One region of the Kitasatospora sp. NPDC032121 genome, then DNA from elsewhere that is predicted to be linked to it. Evidence: riboswitches for the same ligand, from Rfam matches in the RefSeq annotation. Region 1 holds a riboswitch; the other holds the start of a gene.

Evidence for each region. Region 1 has a riboswitch for thiamine pyrophosphate ahead of ACZ5OX_RS07680 (purine-cytosine permease family protein). Riboswitches for the same ligand answer to the same signal wherever they lie in the genome.
Region 2: linked by a shared signal. The riboswitch ahead of thiO (glycine oxidase ThiO) and the one ahead of ACZ5OX_RS07680 (purine-cytosine permease family protein) in region 1 are both predicted to bind thiamine pyrophosphate.

What each region holds. Positions count from the first base shown of each region.
Region 1 covers NZ_JBVILX010000002.1:407,512-413,763, reverse strand. The annotation lists gene ACZ5OX_RS07685 (S1C family serine protease) at 1-1,561, opposite strand, end outside; TPP riboswitch at 1,782-1,926, shown strand; gene ACZ5OX_RS07680 (purine-cytosine permease family protein) at 1,919-3,337, shown strand; gene ACZ5OX_RS07675 (glycerophosphodiester phosphodiesterase) at 3,500-4,324, shown strand; gene ACZ5OX_RS07670 (ATP-binding protein) at 4,652-5,227, shown strand; gene ACZ5OX_RS07665 (DUF5926 family protein) at 5,297-6,252, shown strand, end outside.
Region 2 covers NZ_JBVILX010000001.1:723,941-730,192, reverse strand. The annotation lists gene pknB (Stk1 family PASTA domain-containing Ser/Thr kinase) at 1-962, opposite strand, end outside; gene ACZ5OX_RS03330 (thiazole synthase) at 1,092-1,889, opposite strand; gene thiS (sulfur carrier protein ThiS) at 1,893-2,162, opposite strand; gene thiO (glycine oxidase ThiO) at 2,159-3,343, opposite strand; TPP riboswitch at 3,338-3,450, opposite strand; gene ACZ5OX_RS03315 (NAD(P)/FAD-dependent oxidoreductase) at 3,611-4,816, shown strand; gene ACZ5OX_RS03310 (Rv2175c family DNA-binding protein) at 4,859-5,224, shown strand; gene thiE (thiamine phosphate synthase) at 5,224-5,871, shown strand; gene ACZ5OX_RS03300 (polyprenyl synthetase family protein) at 5,974-6,252, opposite strand, start outside.

The DNA of each region.
Region 1 (6,252 bases):
TGCGCAGCACGTCGAGCTTGGCGTAGACCGGCTTGCCGGTCTTGATCAGGGTGTCCGCGACCCACTTGGCCTGGTTGATCGGGATGGCGAAGCCCAGGCCGATGCTGCCGGCCCGGCCGTTGGCGGAGGCGTTGGACTGGATCGCCGAGTTGATGCCGATCACCGCGCCGCCGGAGTCCAGCAGCGGGCCGCCGGAGTTGCCGGGGTTGATCGAGGCGTCGGTCTGGAGGGCGTTCATGTACGAGGCCTGCGAGCCGGTGTCGTCGCCGGAGGCCACCGGGCGGTCCTTGGCGCTGATGATGCCGCTGGTGACGGTGGACTCCAGGCCGTACGGCGCGCCGATCGCGACGGTGGCGTCGCCGACGTTGACCTTGTCGGAGTCGGCCAGCGGCAGCGGGGCCAGCTTGCTCTTGGGCGGGTTGTCGATCTTGACCACGGCGACGTCGTAGCCCTCGGCGTGGCCCAGCACCGAGGCGCTGTAGGAGGTGCCGTCGGCGAACTTGACGGTCAGTTTGCCGCCGCTGAGGGTCGGCGCGACCACGTGGTTGTTGGTGAGGATGTGGCCCTCGGTGTCGAAGACGAAGCCGGTGCCGGTGCCCGACTCGCCGTTGCCCTGCGCCTTGATGGTGACGACGCTGGGCAGCGCCTTCTGCGCGATGGCGGCGATCGAGCCGGGGGCGGGCTCGTTCTTCTGGGTGTCGCTGGCCTGGACGGTGGTGCTGCGGTGGTCGTTCGCGGCGTTGCTGCTGTCGACGTGGTCGGCGACGGACACGCCGAGCGCGCCGCCGGCCAGGCCGGCGACCACCGCGACGGCCGCGATCAGGGCGACCAGGCCGCCGCGCTTCTTGCGCGGGCCGCCGTGGCCGCCGGGACCACCGGGGTAGTCCGCCGGGTAGCCGAGCGGGCCGGCCGGGCCTCCGGGGTAGCCGGCGCCGCCGGAGGTGGAGTCGTGGGTGGGGCCCCAGCCGCCGAGCGGCTGGCCGGCCCCGAAGGGGTGGTGGCCGTGCGCGGCGGGGGCGGCGGCCGGAGCGGCGCCGAAGCCCTCGTGCGCGCCGGCGGCGGGGACGCCGTGGGTCGGGGTGGCGTACGGGTTGCCGGCCGGCGGCAGGGCCGGGGCGGCGGGCGCGGCTGCGGCGGGGGCCGCGGCGACCGGGGACGGCGGGGCGGGCGGCAGGACCGGCGGCGGCGCGTCGATGTAGCCGGTGGCCGGGTCGACGACCGGCTCCTCCGCGACGGGCGCCACAGGCGCGGCAGGCGCGGCAGGCGCGGCAGGGGACTCCGGCGCCGGCACCTTGGTGAAGGCGACGGTGGGCTTGTGCCCACCCTCGGCCGGGACCCCCTCGGCCGGAACGCCCTCGGCCGGGACGGCGTCCACGGGCGGCGCCGCCTCGACGGCAGCGGCATCGGCGGCACCCGCCTCCGGCCCCGGCACCCGCCGGAAGGCCATGGTCGGCTGGTGCCCGCCCTGAGCGGGGCCTTCGGGAGCGGTCTCGGCCGCCCCCTGGCCGGCGGGCTGCTCCCCCTGCGGCCCGGCGGGCCCAACCTCGCGCTCGGTGCTCACGGACGACCTCCATAGCTGGCAGAACCAAGGACCATAGTTTTTCGCACTGCCGATTCGATTGCCGTAAGGACCCCTCTGAAGAACTCATAAGAATCCTTAGCCGGCACCGACGCCGGCACCGACGGCCGAGGCTCCCCTCCCCCCGCCGGGCGTCCCGCGATGCGGACCGTACGCCCTCGGCCTTGGGTGTCGGCCCCCGCGCCGGTTAGCCTGTCGCTCACAACTGACACGCGGGAGCTTGGACCCACCAGGCTGAGAGTGCGCATGTCGACCGTACGCCACGCGAGTGACGGACGTTCGAGGGGGCGCTGACCGCCGGAACCTGTCCGGGTAATGCCGGCGTAGGGAGTATCGGCCATGCCGCCTGCTTCGCCATCCTCTTCTTCGGGTGCGCCCGAGTCCAAGGGTTTCTCCGGGTCCACGCCCGCGGCCGTCCTGGACCGCCCCCAGCGGGCCGATCACGTCGAGGCGCCCCTGGTGCTCGACACCGAGCCGCCGCGCACGCTGCGCTTCCGGGACCACTTCGCGCTCTGGATGAACCTGGGCGTCAGCCTGATCGGTTTCTCCACCGCCGCCACCGTGCTCGGCGCGCCCGGCAGCGAGCTGTCGCTGGCCGCCGCGGTGACCGCGATCACCGTCGGTACGGTCGTCGGCACCGCGATGCTCGGCCTGGCCTCGCTGATCGGCGCCCGCACCGGCGCCCCCGCGATGGCGAACCTGCGCGGGCTGTTCGGCACCCGGCTGTCGTACCTGCCGACGGTGCTGAACATCGTGCAGTGCATCGGCTGGGGCGTGTTCGAGCTGCTGACCATCTCGGCGGGCGCCCAGACCGTCGCCCACACCACCGGCTACCGCTGGCTGTTCGTCCTGCTCGCCGGCGCGCTGACCACCGTGCTGACCATCTGGCCGCTGGGCTCGATCGCGGTGCTGCGCCGCTTCGTGGCCGGGGCGGTCGCGGTGGCGATGGTGTACTTCACCGTCCAGCTGGGCCGCCAGGGCGTGCCGGACCCGGGCGCGGGCAACTGGCACGGCTTCCTGGGCGCCACCGACGCGATGATCGCGGTGTCGGTCTCCTTCGTCCCGCTGGCCGCCGACTACACCCGGCACTCGCGCACCCCGCGCTCGGCGTTCTGGGGCAGCTTCTCCGGCTACACGATCGCCCAGGTCTGGTGCTACGTGCTCGGCCTGATGGCGCTGCTGCAGTCGGACGGCGACCCGAACCGGATCTTCGACTCCTTCCTCGGGGTCTGGGCCGGCTGGCTGTTCCTGCTGGTGCTGGTGCTGCGCGAGACGGACCAGTCCTTCGCCAACGTGTACTCGACCGCGATGTCGGTGCAGAACCTGCTGCCGAAGGTGGACCGCCGGGTGCTCTCCGGCGCGATCGGCGTGCTGATCACCGTGCTGGCGCTGCAGATCGACGAGTTCACCGACACCTACTACGGCTTCCTCGGCCTGATCGGCTCGGTGTTCGTGCCGCTGCTGGCGGTGCTCGTGGTGGACTACTTCCTCGGCGCCGGCCGGCGCGGCTGGAACCTCTCCGCCGACGCGCCGTCCCGCTGGCTGATGCTGCTGCCGTGGGCGCTGGGCTTCGCCGTCTACCAGTTCATCGCGCCGACCAAGGTGGCCGACTGGTGGACGGACTTCTGGACCTCCGCCCAGGAGGCGCTGCACTTCACCCCGCGGGAGTGGACCTCGGCCTCGTTGTTCGCCTTCCTGGTGCCGGCCCTGGTCACCTGGGCGCTCACCCCGATCGGCCGCCGCGCCGCCCGGCCCTGACCGCACCGGACCTGACCCGACCTGGCCGAACCGGCGGAACACGGCGGAACACGGCAGGACACGCCTGAGCGCGCCTGAGCACGACTGAGTACGGCGAAGACGGCCCCACCGGTTGGGGCCGTCTTTGTCCGCGCTTCACTTCCGCCACCTATCGTTGGGCCTGTGACCAGCCCAGACCTGTCCTCGACGGCGGCGCGCACCGCGCCGACCGTCCAGGTGATCGCCCACCGCGGTTCCTCCCACGCCCTGCCCGAGCACACCCTCGCGGCCTACCGACGCGCGCTCGACGAGGGCGCGGACGCGCTGGAGTGCGACGTCCGGGTCACCGCCGACGGCGCGCTGGTCTGCGTGCACGACCGCCGGATCGGCCGGGTCTCGAACGGCCGGGGCACCGTCTCGGCCATGACCCTCGCCGAGCTGGAGGCGTACGACTTCGGCGCCTGGAAGACCGGCCGCCCCAGCACCGACCCCGAGCTGCGCGGCGTGCTGCGGCTGGAGCGGCTGCTGGAGCTGGTGGTGGAGTGCGGCCGCCCGGTGGACCTGGCGATCGAGACCAAGCACCCGGTGCGCTTCCGCGGCCGGGTGGAGGCCGAGCTGCTGCGGACGCTGGAGCGGTTCAAGATCGGCGCGACCCGGGACGGCGGCCGCCCGTCCGCCCGGATCATGAGCTTCTCCTCGGTCGCGCTGGACCGGGTGGGCGCCGCCGCACCGCAGTACCGGCGGGTCTTCCTGTTCGAGCGGACCCTGCCGCTGCTCGGCCGGCTGCGCGCGGGCTCGCCGCTGCCGGGCGGGGCGCGGATCGCCGGCCCGGGCATCGAACTGGTGCGGGCCCGCCCGCAGCTGGTGACCCGGCTGCGGGAGCTGGGGCACGAGGTGCACGTGTGGACGGTGGACGAGCCGGCCGACGTCGAGCTCTGCCTGGAGCTCGGGGTGTCCGCGATCATCACCAACCGGCCCGCGGAGGTGCTGGCGCAGCTCGGCCGCTGACGGCCGGATCATCGCCGGCCGCTCGCCGGGCGATCCCCCGGTGATCGCGCCCGTGATCGCCTGGTGATCCGCCGACGCACCGAGGACCGGCCGGGGCCATACCGTCAGATCCGATCACTTCTGGTCAGCAGTCAAACCTTCCTTGCGCGAAATTGCCGGAATTCTTGCATCCGGGCGACAGAGGGTGAGCACGGAATGACCTGATGTCGACCGTCGGTCGCCGCGCTCGAAATGGGCGGGCGGGATCGTCCGGTGCTCGTTTCCGACGCATTACCAAGGGGCATCTCTCCCTCGGCATACGCTGAAGGAGGTCCGGGGGTGGCGTTGATGGTGGCGCGTGAAGTGCCGACTTCATCGACCATGGCAGTGCCGCACGGCCCAGCGAGTGTCGGGGTCGCACGGCGCCGACTGCGTCGAGATCTGGGTGACCGGCAGATACCGGAACCGGTCATCGATGATGCTGTTCTGATCCTTTCCGAGCTGTTGAGCAACGCCTGTCGGTACGCCCGTCCGCTCGGCCCGCTGCCGGCGCTGGGGCGCGGCTCCCGGGCCGAGGTGCTCGGGCAGGTCCTGGTCGGTGTCCCGTCCGGGCCGCACGCCGCGCCGGGCGGCCGGGAGTCCGCCGAGGGTTCGGACGAGCCGGACGGCGGGGTGCTGGTCCGCTGGCAGATGCACGCCGACGGGGTGCTCACCCTGGAGGTCACGGACGGCGGGGCGGCCACCCGGCCGCTGCCCGCGAGTCCCTCGCTGACCTCGCGCGGCGGCCGCGGCCTGAGCATCGTCGACCAGCTGGCGAGCGACTGGGGCGTGCGCGACGCCCCGGGCGAGGTCACGGTCTGGGCGGCGCTGCCCGCCCGGGCCCGGCACGCCCGGCGCACCGGAGGCGATGCCCGTAGCGCATGAGCCGGGCTCGGGGAATGTGTCGTTAGGCTTCCCGGGACACAGGACCACCGTTCCCGGGAGAGCCGCAGCATGGGCAAGAAGGCCGCCAAGAAGGCGCCGCAGCGCCAGTCCACCACCGCCGTCACGGGCGAGATCCCCGTGGTCGGGGCCCGCGAGGACTGCCCCTGCGGCTCGGGCCGCCGGTACAAGGCGTGCCACGGCCGCGAGGCCTCGCACGCGGTCCAGGAGCTGGTGCACCGCCCGTTCGAGGGCCTGCCCGGCGAGGCCGACTGGGTGGCGCTGCGCGAGCTGGTGCCCGCCGCCACGGTGCCGCTGACGCTGGCCGCCGGGGTGGCCGAGGGCGCTACCGGTGACATCCCGTCGGTGACCCTCGCCACCGTGCTGCCGCTGGCCTGGCCGGCCCTGCGCCGCCAGGACGGCTCGATCCTGCTCGGCCTGCAGACCCAGTCCGCCTCCGGGGACCTCAGCCGCGACCTCGCGGACGCCCTGGAGCTGGCCCTGGCCACCGAGCCGGGCAGCCCGGTGCCGGCCCGCCGGACCGTCCCGGGCGGGCGCCGCCTGCAGGACCTGCTGGACACCACCGCCGCGTTCACGCCCACCGTGCACACCGGCTTCGAGTTCTGGCTGGAGGACGCCGAGGCCGCCACCGGCGAGGTCGCCGCCTCCCTGGAGCGCGCCAACGCCTCGGCCATCCCGACCGAGAAGCTCGCCGGCGTGGACTCCGCCTACTGGTGCGGCACCCCGGACAAGAACCACCTGCGCTGGGTGATGACCGTGCCCGAGGAGCAGCTGCTGGACGCGCTGGCCCGGCTGAACGCGGCCGACGAGGCCTCGCTCGGCCCGGACACCCGCCTGGTCGGCTCCTTCCGCGCGCACGGCCTGACCGTCCCGGTGTGGGACCTCCCGCTCGAGATGACCGCCGCCGACTGCGAGAAGCCGGCCGCCGAGTTCGCCGCGCGGCTCGCCTCCGTGCTCGCCGACGGGACCCCGCTGACCGCCGAGGAGCGGCGCGCCCGCGCGAACCT
Region 2 (6,252 bases), on a different contig from region 1:
GTACGCGGCAGCGGCTGGATCACCGAGGTCGGCTCGCTGGTCGGGTAGCGCGGGCTGGGCCGGGTGGAGGCCGGCGGCTCGGCGTCCAGCTCGGCCGGGGTGAGGGTGCGGCGGACCCGCTGGACGGCGGCGAGCAGCTCGACCGCGTCGTACGGACGGGCGTCGGCGGACCGGGCGCAGGCGCCGGCCACGATCGCGTCCAGCTCGGGGCCCACGGCGGGGGCGACCAGCGACGGGGCCGGGACGTCCTCGTGCAGGTGCTTGTACATGACCTGGACGGGGTTGTCGCCGGTGTGCGGGCGGTGGCCGGTGAGCATCTCGTACAGCAGGATGCCGGCCGCGTAGACGTCCACCCGCTGGTCGGTGGGGGTGTCCGGGAGGATCTGCTCGGGAGCCAGGTAGGAGACGGTGCCCAGGACGGTGCCGCCGGTGGCGGTGGTGGTCGAGGTGGGCGCGCCGTCGGCGGTGCCGAGCACCCGGACCAGACCGAAGTCGGCGACCTTGACCAGGCCGCCCTCGGTGATCAGCACGTTCTCGGGCTTGACGTCGCGGTGGACCAGCCCGGCCCGGTGGGCGGCGCCGAGTGCGGCCAGCACCGGCTCCAGCACGTCCAGCGCGGCCCGGACGGACAGCGCGCCGCGGTCGCGCAGCAGGTCGCGCAGGGTGCGGCCGGGCACGTACTCCATGGCGAGGAAGACGTGGCCGCCGTCCGCGCCCTGGTCGAAGACGTTGACCACGTTGGGGTGGGTGAGCTTGGCGACCGCCTTGGCCTCGCGGATGAAGCGGGCGGTGAAGCCCTCGTCCCCGGCCAGCGAGGGATGCATCACCTTGAGCGCGACCACCCGGTCCAGGCGGGTGTCGGTGCCCCGGTAGACGGTGGACATCCCGCCGGTCGCGATGCGCTGCTCGACCCGGTACCGGTTGTCGAGCAGGCTGCCGATCAGGGGGTCGTGCAGTGCCATGTCCACCCGGTGAGTCTAGTGCCGCCGGGCGAGGCCGGACCCGGAGGACACCGCCTCCGGGCCCGGCTGTGCCCTGCTTGTGACACGGCTTCGCGCCGCGGGGGCCGGTGCCGTGGGCGTGCCGGACGCTCAGAACGCGGGGCGCTCGCGGGTGTCCAGGTCGGCCCGGCCGGCCATCGCGGAGGAGGCCTCGGCATGGAAGCGGCGCGGGATGCGGCCGGCCCGGTGGGCGAGCCGGCCCGCCTCGGCGGCGTGCCGCATCGCCTCGGCCATCAGCACCGGGTCCTGAGCCCTGGTCACCGCGGAGGCGAGCATCACCGCGGCGCAGCCCAGCTCCATCGCCAGCGCCACGTCGGAGGCGGTGCCGGCGCCCGCGTCCAGGATCACCGGGACGCCGGCGCCCTCCACGATCAGCTGGAAGTTGTGCGGGTTGCGGATGCCCAGGCCCGAGCCGATCGGCGAGCCCAGCGGCATGATGGCCGCGCAGCCGACGTCCTCCAGCTTGCGCGCCAGCACCGGGTCGTCATTGGTGTACGGCAGGACGGTGAAGCCGTCGTCGACGAGCGTCTCGGCGGCGTCCAGCAGCTCGATCGGGTCGGGCAGCAGGGTGCGCTCGTCGGCGATCACCTCCAGCTTGACCCAGTCGGTGCCGAGCGCCTCGCGGGCCAGTCGCGCGGTCAGCACGGCCTCGCCGGCGGTGAAGCAGCCGGCCGTGTTGGGCAGCACCCGAACGCCGTTGCGGGTCAGCACGTCCAGTACGGAGCCCTGGGTGCCGGCGTCGACCCGGCGCATCGCGACGGTGGTCAGCTCGGTGCCGGAGGCGAGCAGCGCGCGCTCCAGGACCTCCAGGCTGGGGGCGCCGCCGGTGCCCATGATCAGCCGGGAGGAGAAGGACGTCCCGGCGATGGTCAGAAGGTCGTCGGCCATGGTTCAGCCTCCCTGGACGGCGGTGAGGATCTCGATCCGGTCGCCGGTGTCCAGCGCCGTCGCGGGCCACGAACCGCGCGGCACCACGGCCTCGTTGAGCGCGGCGGCGACGCCGGTGTTGGCGGCGCTGACGGAGGCCACCACCTCGGCGAGGGTGGTCCCGGCGGACAGCCGGCGGGGCTCGCCGTTGACGGTCAGGGTGATCTCGGTCGGGGCGGTCTCGGTCGGGGCGGTCCCGTTCTGCGGGGTCCCGTTCCGGGTGGTCTCGGTCATGCGGAGGCCTTCGTCGTGGAGCGGTCGGGGGAGAAGCGCAGGGGCGTGAACGGCCTTGCAAGATCGGGGACTTCGCCGGTGGCCAGGTACTCGGAGACCAGGTCGGCGGTCACCGGGGTGAGCAGCACGCCGTTGCGGTGGTGGCCGGTGGCGGCGACCAGTCCGGGCAGCGAGGTCGGGCCCAGCAGCGGGGCGTTGTCCGGTGATCCCGGGCGCAGCCCGGCCGAGGTCTCCAGCAGCGGGAGTTCGGTGATACCCGGAACCAACTCGTGGGCGTCACGCAGGAGTTCGTACACCCCGCCGGCGGTGACGGTGGTGTCGTAGCCCTGCTCCTCGGTGGTCGCGCCGACCACCAGCTCGCCGTTCTCGCGCGGCACCAGGTACACGTGCCGGCCGCGGACGACGGCACGGACGTTGCGGGACAGGAACGGACGGTAGGCGTCCGGGACGCGCAGCCGCAGCACCTGCCCCTTCACCGGGCGGATCGCGGGCAGCACTCCCTCGGGCAGGCCGGGCAGCCGGTGGCTGTGCGGGCCGGCGGCGAGCACGACCTGCTCTGCGCTCACCGTCTCCCCGGTGCTCAGGCGGGCGCCGGTCGCCCGGCCGTTCCCGACCAGCAGCTCGACGGCCTCGGCCCGGTGGAACAGGACCCCGGCGCCCTCGCAGGCGAAGACCAGGGCGTCCAGCAGCCGGCGGCCGTCCACCTGGTGGTCCTCGGCCACGTGCAGGCCGCCGCGCACCCCGGGGGCGAGCATCGGCTCCAGCTTGCGGGCCTCCCGGCCGGTCAGCCAGCCGGAGTCCAGGCCGAGGCGCTGGTGGAAGGCGTGCAGTTCGCGCAGTTCCGCGCGGTCGTCGGAGTCCAGCGCGACGGCGAGCGTGCCGCAGCGGCGGTAGCCGGTGTCCCGGCCGCCGCCGGCCTCGGTGAGCTCGGCGGCGAAGTCCGCGTACCGCTCGTTCGAGGCCATGCCGAGGCGCAACAGCGGCTCCTCGCCGTACTGCAGCTCGGTGACCGGGGCGAGCATGCCGGCGGCGACCCGGGCCGCGCCGCCGCCGGGGGAGGGGTCGACCACGGTCACGTTCCGCAGGCCGCGCTGGGCGGCGCGCCAGGCGACGGCGAGGCCGATGACGCCCCCGCCGATCACCAGCACGTCGGCGTGGGCGGGCGATGGCAAGCGTGACAAAGCTGCTCTTCTCCCTTCGCCGGTATGACCCGGATCAGGTTCGGACGGTCGCAGGCCGTGTCAGCCCGCCTCTCAGCCCGGTCCGCCGGGCTCCCGTGTGGTGCCCCCACCTTAACGCCGGGGGTCGGCCCGGCCGAAGGCCCGTACGCAGGGTGGACAGCGGCGCGGGAGGTGGGCCCGCCCGGCCGCAGGCCCGTACCGGGGAGGGACCGACCGCACCCCCCGCCCACCCCCGGCCCCGCGGCCGCCGGTCGGCCGCTGAGTACAGTGACCGGCGTGGCAGAGCTGAGCGGAACGGATCAGGTGGTCGTCGTCGGAGCCGGGCTGGCCGGGGCGCAGTGCGCCCTCAAGCTGCGGCAGGGCGGTTGGCAGGGGCGGATCGTGTTGGTCGGCGAGGAGCCGCACGCGCCGTACGACCGGCCGCCGCTCTCCAAGGACGTGCTGCTCGGCGAGGCCGACTCCACCGCCCTGGACATCGACTACGGGCAGCTCGACATCGAGCTGCTCACCGGCCGCCGCGCCACCGGCCTCACCCCCGGCGTGCTGCACACCGATGGCGGCGACCTCCCGTACGGCTCGCTGGTGATCGCCACCGGCGCCGTGCCGCGCGCCCTGCCCGGCGCCGAGCGGGCGCACCTGCTGCACACCCTGGACGACGCCCTGGCGCTGCGCGCGCTGCTGCGCCCCGGGCTGCGGCTGGTGCTGGTCGGCGCGGGCTGGATCGGCGCCGAGGTGTCCACCGCGGCCCGCGCGGCCGGCTGCGAGGTGACGGTGGTCGAGGCCGGTCCGGCGCCGCTGCCCGGCGCGCTGCCGACGGAGATCGGCTCGGCGATGGCCGGCTGGTACGCCGCGGCCGGGATCGAGCTGCGCTGCGGCGTCGGCGTGGCCGCCGTGGAGCCCGGCGCGGTGCTACTGGCGGACGGCTCGCACCTGCCCGCCGACGAGGTGGTGGTCGGCATCGGGGCCCGCCCCGCGACCGGCTGGCTGGCCGGCTCCGGGGTCGAGCTGGACGCGACCGGAGCCGTCGTCGTGGACGGGCGGCTGCGCACCTCGGTGCCCGGCGTCTTCGCGGCCGGCGACTGCGTCAGCTACCCGTCGGCCCGGGCCGGCGCCCGGCTGGCCGTCCAGCACTGGGACCACGCCCTGCAGTCCGGTGAGGCGGTGGCCGCCGCCGTCCTGGGCGCGGACGCGCCGGACTACGACCCGGTGCCGTACTTCTGGTCCGAGCAGTTCGGGCGGATGGTCCAGTACGCCGGCCGGCACGCCGAGGGCGACGTGCCGCTCTGGCGCGGCGGTCCGCAGGACGGCGAGTGGTCGGTGCTCTGGCTGCGCGACGGCGTGCCGAGCGCGCTGCTGGCCGTGGACCGGCCGCGCGACCTCACCCAGGGGCGCAGGCTGATCGAGCGCGGTACGGCGCTGGATCCGGCCCGCGCGGCCGACCCCGCGGTGCCGCTGAAGGCGGCCGTGGCGTAGGGCCGGGTGCGCGGCGGGCCGTCGAGGTGGCAGTCTGGTGCCGTGAGTGAGATCGATGCCAAGACTGACGCCCTGGTCCCCGAGTGGCTGTACCTGCCCGACATCTCCGAGCGGTGGGGTGTGCTGGTCACCGAGGTCCGCAACATGGTCAAGAAGGGTGACCTGATCGCGGTCCGCCGCGGTCCCAACAAGTCCCTGCAGGTCCCGGCGGCCTTCATCGACGAGACCGGCCCGGTCAAGCACCTGGTCGGCCTGCTGACCGTGCTGCGGGACAGCGGCTTCTCCGACGAGGAGATCATCGAGTGGATGTTCTCCGAGGACGAGTCGCTGCCCGGCACCCCGGTGCAGGCGCTGTGGGAGAACCGGGCGACGGAGGTCAAGCGCCGCGCCCAGGCCATGGCGCTGTGATGACGGACCCCCGCGCCGCCCTCGCCGACGCCCGGCTGTACCTGTGCACCGACGCCCGTCGGGAGCAGGGCGACCTCGCCGAGTTCCTGGACGCGGCCCTGGCGGGCGGGGTGGACGTCGTCCAACTGCGCGACAAGGGCCTGGAGGCCCGGCAGGAGCTGGCGGCCCTGGAGGTCTTCGCCGACGCCTGCCGCCGGCACGGCAGGCTGCTGGCCGTCAACGACCGCGCCGACGTCGCCCACGCGGCCCGACCGGACGTGCTGCACCTCGGCCAGGACGACCTGCCGGTACCGGCCGCCCGGGCGATCCTCGGCGAGGACGTGCTGATCGGCCGCTCCTGCCACGCCGAGTCCGAGGTGGACGCGGCGATAGCCGAGCCGGGCGTGGACTACTTCTGCACCGGCCCGGTCTGGCCGACCCCGACCAAGCCGGGCCGCCCGGCCCCGGGCCTCGGCCTGGTCTCGTACGCGGCGAAGCAGGCCACCGACCGGCCGTGGTTCGCGATCGGCGGGATCGACCTCGGCAACCTGGACGAGGTGCTGGCCGCCGGCGCTCGCCGGATCGTCGTGGTGCGGGCGATCACCGCCGCGGCGGACCCGGGGGCGGCCGCCGCCGAGCTGTCCCGCCGGGTGCGCGCCGCGCTCTGACCGCCCGGGTCCGCGGAACCCGCCGGATCCGCCCGGATCCGCCCGGATCCGTGGGGCCCGGCCCGAACCGGTAGAGGACCCGCCCGAGGCCGTCGCCGTCCGTCAGTACTTGCGGACGGTGGCGGCCTCGGCCAGTGCCAGCAGCACCGTACGGGCCCGCCCGTCGGCGAGCGGCGCCGCCTCCAGCGCGGCCAGCGACTGCCGCATCAGCTCCTCGATCCGGCGTTCCACCACCTCCGGCGCGCCGCTGCGGGCGACCAGGGCGCGCAGTTCGGCGACCTCGGGGGCGGCCAGGTCCGGTGCGCCGAGCCGCTCGTCCAGGTGTCGGGCGTCGGCGGCCGACAGGCCCCGCATCGCGTGGGCGACCAGCAGGGTGCGCTT